DNA from 3 places in the Streptomyces sp. NPDC030838 genome. Region 1 is predicted to be linked to each of the others. Evidence: riboswitches for the same ligand, from Rfam matches in the RefSeq annotation. Region 1 holds a riboswitch; each other region holds the start of a gene.
What was found. A riboswitch is a leader RNA that binds a small molecule or an ion and turns the genes downstream of it on or off. The one in region 1 is predicted to bind cyclic di-AMP.
Positions count from the first base shown of each region.

Region 2: linked by a shared signal. The riboswitch ahead of ACZ42A_RS08875 (C40 family peptidase) and the one ahead of ACZ42A_RS10895 (transglycosylase family protein) in region 1 are both predicted to bind cyclic di-AMP.
Region 3: linked by a shared signal. The riboswitch ahead of ACZ42A_RS13250 (M23 family metallopeptidase) and the one ahead of ACZ42A_RS10895 (transglycosylase family protein) in region 1 are both predicted to bind cyclic di-AMP.

Region 1 is NZ_JBVIED010000003.1:91,601-93,856, reverse strand. Features, by position in the region: gene ACZ42A_RS10900 (LysM peptidoglycan-binding domain-containing protein) at 107-1,117, shown strand; cyclic di-AMP (ydaO/yuaA leader) riboswitch at 1,300-1,478, shown strand; gene ACZ42A_RS10895 (transglycosylase family protein) at 1,483-2,175, shown strand.
Region 2 is NZ_JBVIED010000002.1:400,736-402,991, forward strand. Features, by position in the region: gene pcrA (DNA helicase PcrA) at 1-567, opposite strand, end outside; cyclic di-AMP (ydaO/yuaA leader) riboswitch at 797-963, shown strand; gene ACZ42A_RS08875 (C40 family peptidase) at 972-2,162, shown strand.
Region 3 is NZ_JBVIED010000004.1:18,127-20,382, forward strand. Features, by position in the region: gene ACZ42A_RS13250 (M23 family metallopeptidase) at 1-1,009, opposite strand, end outside; cyclic di-AMP (ydaO/yuaA leader) riboswitch at 1,021-1,199, opposite strand; tRNA gene ACZ42A_RS13255 (tRNA-Met) at 1,524-1,597, opposite strand; gene ACZ42A_RS13260 (GTP cyclohydrolase II) at 1,663-2,256, opposite strand, start outside.

The DNA of each region.
Region 1 (2,256 bases):
GCATTAACTTGTGACAAGTGATCGTCTGCCGATACGTTCACCCATCAGCGCGACGCCCGAGCTTCAACCGCCGCGCCGTCACTGCTGTCTCGCGAAAGGTCCCCGCATGCTCTCCGGGAACGGTCGTCACCGTCGCCCCCGCCAGGCCCCGGCCCTCATCGTCGCGGCCGGAGTGACCGGTTCCGCCATCGCCATCCCGCTCCTCGGCGCGACCAGCGCGAGCGCCGCCAGCGGGGTGACCTGGGACAGGGTCGCGGAGTGCGAGAGCGGCGGCTCCTGGAGCGCGAACAACGGCAACGGCTACTACGGCGGCCTGCAGATCTCCCAGGAGAACTGGGTGAAGTACGGCGGTCTGGACTACGCCGAGAGCCCCGACGTGGCCAGCCGTTCGCAGCAGATAGCCGTCGCCGAGAGAATCCTCGCCGCCGAGGGTGTGGCGGCCTGGCCCACCTGCGGTCTGCTCGCCGGCCTCGACGGTGACTCCGCGCCGGCCGGCGTCGACACCGGTCTGGCGGCTGACGCGGCGTCGGGTGCGGCGGCCACCCCCGAGGCGACGCCCGAGACGCCCGAGTCCGGCTTGTCCGACTCGCCGGAATCATCTCCTTCCTCGGAATCCTCCGATAGCGCCGGTTCCTCCGAAACCTCGGAAGGTGCCGAATCGTCCGGTTCTGCCACGACTTCGCCCTCTCCCGACACCTCCAACGGTGCGTCGTCGGGCGAGTCCCAGGGGGCTGAGAGCTCTCCCGCGGCCACCACCAAGAACGACGACTCGGACAAGTCGGGCCAGAACGCCCCGTCTTCGGGCGCCACCGACACCGGCTCCACCGGCACCGGCCGCCACCGCGGCGACAGCGCCGAGGAGGACGCCGCGGACAGCCGTACGGCCGAATCCTCCGGCCGTCACGCCTCCCGTGACGCCGCCGCCGCGCGCGACGCGGCCGACGGCACGTACACGGTGCGCGCCGGCGACAGCCTCTGGGGCATCGCCGACTCCCTTGAGCTGCAGGGCGGATGGTCCGCGCTCTATGCCGAGAACAAGGCGACCGTCGGCGCCGACCCCGACCTCATCATCCCCGGTCAGACCCTTGAGGTAGGGGTCGAACCGGTCGAAAAGTAGCGGGAGTTCGCGTCACGGTTCGGGCTAAATGTCCGTTATAAACGCGGTGAGAGATAGGTCTCAGAAGACCTGATCGTCTTTGAAATTCCGCGGATCGCGTGGCTACGGTCAAGGCCGCTCGTCACCGCGAGCCCCGGCTGCCGCAACGCCGAATCCTGCCAGCGGCCGCCCGGGAACAGTCGTCGCGTCAAGCGCCGCAGGCAGGAGCGGGGGACCCAAGGTAAGTGCCGGGCCCGGCAGTTGAGGAGACTCGACGCCGGAACCGGCTTGGGGTGAAGCCGCAGCCCGCGAGGGCCGCGGCCGGGCAACTCAACCGGCCCGAACCCGACAGCTCACCTCGCAGGCGTCGGTGAGGGGATCGATCCATGCTGTTTTCCGGCAAGGGCAAGCACCGTCGTCCGTCCAAGACCGCTCGCGTCATCGCCGCCGTCGGCGTCACCGGTGCCGCCGCCGTCGCCGCCCCGCTGATGGCGGCCGGCAACGCCTCCGCCGCCACCGCCTCCGAGTGGGACACCGTCGCCCAGTGCGAGTCCGGCGGCAACTGGTCCATCAACACCGGCAACGGCTACTACGGCGGTCTGCAGTTCTCCGCCTCCACCTGGGCCGCGTACGGCGGCACGCAGTACGCCGCCACCGCCGACCAGGCCACCAAGGAGCAGCAGATAGCCATCGCCGAGAAGGTCCTCGCGGGCCAGGGCAAGGGCGCCTGGCCGCACTGCGGCACCGGCCTGTCGAACACCCCGTACAACGGCGGCACCGCCTCCACCGGCGACAGCGGCAGCGCCACCGCCGACCGTGAGACCGAGGAGCAGGCCGCCTCCCGCTCCGCCGAGCGCCCGGCCGCCACCCAGAAGGCCGAGAAGACCGTCACCACCCCGACCGGCGAGAAGGTCGAGAAGGGCGACGGCGAGTACAAGGTGGTCGAGGGCGACAGCCTCAGCTCCATCGCCGAGGAGCACGGCGTCGAGGGCGGCTGGCAGAAGCTGTTCGAGCTGAACAAGGACATCGTCGACGACGCCGACGTCATCTACCCCGGCCAGCAGCTGCACCTGAAGTAAGCCGCGGAGCCCCGCAGACTCCCCGCCCCGGCGCGTGTCCCCCGTACGCGCCGGGGCGGGGGCTTTTCCGACGGCGTTTTT
Region 2 (2,256 bases), on a different contig from region 1:
GACCAGGGCCATCAGGCGCTTGGAGTCGGCGGCGTCGTAGATCGAGAACGACGAGGTGAAGCCGAGCTTCTTGCTCTCCCGGCGCAGGATGCGCACGCACGCGCTGTGGAAGGTCATCACCCACATCGCGTTCGCGCGCGGGCCCACCAGCTGCTCCACGCGCTCCTTCATCTCGCCCGCGGCCTTGTTGGTGAAGGTGATCGCGAGGATCTGCCCCGGGTGCACGCCCCGCTCGGCCAGCAGGTAGGCGATGCGGTGGGTGAGCACACGGGTCTTGCCGGAGCCGGCGCCGGCCACGATGAGCAGGGGGGAGCCGGAGTGGACGACGGCGGCGCGCTGGTTCTCGTTCAGCCCCTCCAGGAGCGCGGCCGAGTCCACCGCCGGGCGCGGGGCGCCGTCGCGGTAGTACTCGTCCCGGTCCGGGGGCAGGTCGAACTTCCCGCCGAACAGATCGTCCGGAATCGGCTCCGGTACGTGTTCGTCCTCGGGCGGCGGCGGGGGCTCCTCCGCATGGGCCCGCGGGGCCTGGAGGTCCGCCAGGAAGCTGTCGTCAAAGAGGCTGCTCATCGCTCTCCGAGTCTAGGGCGCCCCACTGACAACCGAGGGCCGCCCGGAGAACATCACAGCCGGCACCGGCGGCCACGCGCCGCTCAGGCTCGGCGACGGCGAGCTACACCTTTCGAAAGGTCACGAAAATGTATCGGGCATATCACCCACCAACCTTCACAGCAGCCACACGAGTTGGCTACCGTGCCGGGCAGGCCGAACGACCCCCACCGGCGAACGTCGCCGGGCCGCGCGGCCTCCGCCGAGTCCGGCGCCCCCACGGCGGCCGGAGCCGGGGACCCAACCGACTCTGGGGTGAATCGGCCCTCCTCTTGGGGGAGGGACCGTAGGGCAACCCTTCCGAACGACCCGCCCGAACCCGACAGCTAACCCGGTAGGCGGGCCGATGGAAGGAGTCGCCTCCCTTGGCGTCGCACCGCAAGTCGCGTCCCACCCCGCGCGTGGCCGGCATACGCAACCCCGCCCTCGCCACCGCCGCCCTCACCTCCGTGGCCCTGCTCTCGCAGACCGCCGACGCCGCCCCGTCGACCGACGACAAGCCGAGCCTGGAGGAGGTCGAGAAGAAGGTCGACGATCTCTACCGCCAGGCCGAGTCGGCGACCGAGAAGTACAACGCGGTCAAGGAGAGGACCGCGAAGCAGCGCAAGCGCGTCGACACCCTCCTGGACGACGTGGCCCGGCGCGCGCAGAAGCTCAACGAGGCACGCGAGGAGCTGGGGACCTACGCCGCGGCCCAGTACCGCACCGGCGGCGCCCTGTCCGACACCGCGACCTTCCTGCTCGCGGACTCGCCGCAGGACTACCTCGACCGGACGCAGCTGATGGACCGGCTGACCAGCCGGCAGAAGGACGCGGTCGACGACTACTTCGCCCAGCAGTCCGAGACGATGAAGAAGCGCCAGGAGGCCTCCGAGAGCCTTCGGACGCTCACCGAGTCGCAGACCGATCTGAAGACGGCCAAGGCGACCGTCCAGAAGAAGCTCGCCACCGCGCGGGAGCTGCTGTCGCAGCTGACCGCCGAGGAGAAGGCGCGGCTCGCGGCGATCGAGAAGCGCGAGCAGGAGGAGGCGGCGCGCAAGGCCGCGGAGCTGGCCCGGCAGCAGGCGGAGGAGCAGCGGCGGCAGGAGGAGGCCCGCCAGGAGGCCGCCCAGGAGGCCGCGCAGGAGGAGACCGGCGGCTCGTCGTCCTCCTCGGGCAGCACCGGCGAGACCTCCACCCCGGCCGACTCCACGTACGCCGCCAAGGCCGAGAAGGCGATCACCTTCGCCCGCGCCCAGATCGGCAAGCCGTACGTCTGGGGCGCCACCGGCCCCGGCTCCTACGACTGCTCCGGCCTCACCCAGGCCGCCTGGAAGGCCGCCGGCGTCACCCTCCCGCGCACCACCTACGACCAGGTGAACGCCGGAACCACGGTCTCCCTCGCCGCGGCCCAGCCCGGTGACCTGGTCTTCTTCTACGACGACGTCACCCACGTCGGCATCTACATCGGCAACGGGATGATGATCCACGCGCCGAAGCCCGGGGCGTACGTCCGCGAGGAGTCGATCTACTACGACGGCGAGTCGTCGATCCACAGCGTGGTGCGCCCGGCCTGAGGCGCGCGTAGGAGGGAGCGCGTTTGGCATGCGACGCGTGTAGACCCGGCGCGCGTGCAGGCGTGAGGCGCGTGGAGGGGGCGGGCGCGTGGAG
Region 3 (2,256 bases), on a different contig from region 1:
TCAGCGGGTCCAGCGCGCCGCCGTCGCCGGTGTGCACCTCCAGGTGCAGATGCGCCCCGGTCACATTGCCGGTCGCGCCCACGCGCCCGATGACGTCCCCGGTGTTGACCTTCTGGCCCACGCTGACGTTGATCGACGACTGGTGGGCGTAGAGGATCTCGGTGCCGTCGTTCAGGGTGAGAACGGTCCGGTAGCCGTACGCGCCGCCCCAGCCGGCCTCGGTGATGGTGCCGGAGTGCACCGCCTTGATGAGGGTGCCGGTGGGCGCGGCGAAGTCCAGGCCGGTGTGGTAGCCGGAGGACCACAGGGCGCCGGCCTGCCCGTAGGTGGAGGTGATGGTGTACGAGGAGGTCGGCAGCGTGAACTGCTTGGCCAGCTCGGCCAGCCGCTCGGCCTCGGCCTTCCTGCGGGCCTCCTCCTCCGCCTCCTTCTTCGCGGCGGCGGCCTTGGCCTCGGCCTCCTTCTCCGCCTTGGCGGCGGCCTCCGCGGCCTCCTTCTCGGCGGCGGCCAGCGCCTCCGCGGCGGCCTTGGACTCGGCCTGGTCCTGCTGCTGCTCGGCCTGCGCCATGATGCGGGCGCGCAGCGCCTCGCCGGCGTCGGTGGTGCCCTGCGCGGTGTCGGTGGCGGTGACGCCGAGGCTGCTGAGCGGGGTGGCGGTGGTCTCGGCGGTGTCGGTGTCGTCGGAGATCAGCGAGCCGACGTTCGGCAGGTCGGGCATCGAGATGGACACCGGCGGCTTGCCGGTCTGCGCGGTGGCCATGCCGCCCGCGCCGACGGCGGCTATGACACCGACGCCCAGGACGGTGGAGCTGCGGGCGAGTCCGCCGCCGCGCTGCTTGGTGACACGATGCCGGCCGCGTACGGGGCGAATGGATTCCGCGGTGGGGTTCCACTCCTCCCACGGGCCCTCGTCGGTGCGCTGATCGCCGTACACGAAGGTGTCGGCGGGGTCGGCGGTGCGCTGGCCGGGCACGAACGGGGCCCCGGGGGCAGGCCGGTTGGACGCCACGTGGGCGTACTCCTTTCCTTCCTTCTCGCCTACCGGGTTAGCTGACGGGTTCGGAGCAGGAAGGTCTCCTACGCGCGTAAATCAGCCGTGCCGCACACGACTTTCAGCCGTGCGGACCCGACCCCTTACGCCCGATTCACCCCAAGGTGGTGGTTCCCCGGTTCCCTACGGGATTCGGCGCGTGCGCACGGAGCCGCCTCTTGTGACGGCTGGGACGACCGCGCTGCGTTATCGGACGTTAATAGAACCGGGGGGTGATTTCCAAGCGGTTCCGCTTGATCATTACGGTCACCCGGGTGGACGTACACCTCATGAGCGGCGAAAATCGGGCGAGTTGACCCGCACTCAGAAACACTTCAGCAGCGTCCCGGTTTTTGATGGTGACTCAGATGTTATGCGGAGTGGGGTCGCCCACTTACTCCCCGTGACGTCTCCGCGCACAGATGCGCTTCGAGGACGGAAAAGCACTCAGGGCCGGAATCCATCTCCATGGATTCCGGCCCTGAGCCTTCAGTAGCGGGGACAGGATTTGAACCTGCGACCTCTGGGTTATGAGCCCAGCGAGCTACCGAGCTGCTCCACCCCGCGTCGGTGATTCCAGTGTACGCCATGCGCGGGACGCTTCGCGCCAGGGTTTGTCTCCGCCTCGCCGATCAGCCGGCGCTGAGTTCCGTGAGGTCGGCCAGCGGCAGGGTGTGCTGGGTCTGAAGGACCTTGGCGCGCAGGTAGCGGACGTTGTGGGCGGTGGTGAAGACACCGGTCGGGACACGGTCACGGACGCCGACACCCAGAGCGCGCAGCTGCTCGGCCTTGTCCGGGTTGTTGGAGAGCAGGTCCAGCTCGGTGACGCCGAGGGCGGTGAGCATCTGGGCGGCGGCCGTGTAGTCGCGGGCGTCCTCGGGAAGGCCGAGGGCCAGGTTGGCCTCGTAGGTGTCGAGCCCCTGGTCCTGGAGGGCGTACGCGTCGAGCTTGTTGTACAGCCCGATGCCGCGGCCCTCCTGCCGGAGGTACAGCAGAACGCCGCCGCGCTCGGCGATCCGCTCGACCGCCTCGCGCAGCTGCGGGCCGCAGTCGCAGCGGGCGGAGCCGAAGACGTCGCCGGTCAGGCACTCGGAGTGGAGCCGGACGAGCGGGGTCCGCCCGAGGGCCGGGTCGCCGAGGACGACGGCGAGGTGCTCCCGGCCGTCGGCGAGGCCGTGGAAGGTGACGAGTTCGGCGTCGACGCGGTAGCCGTCGTGGAAGTGCAG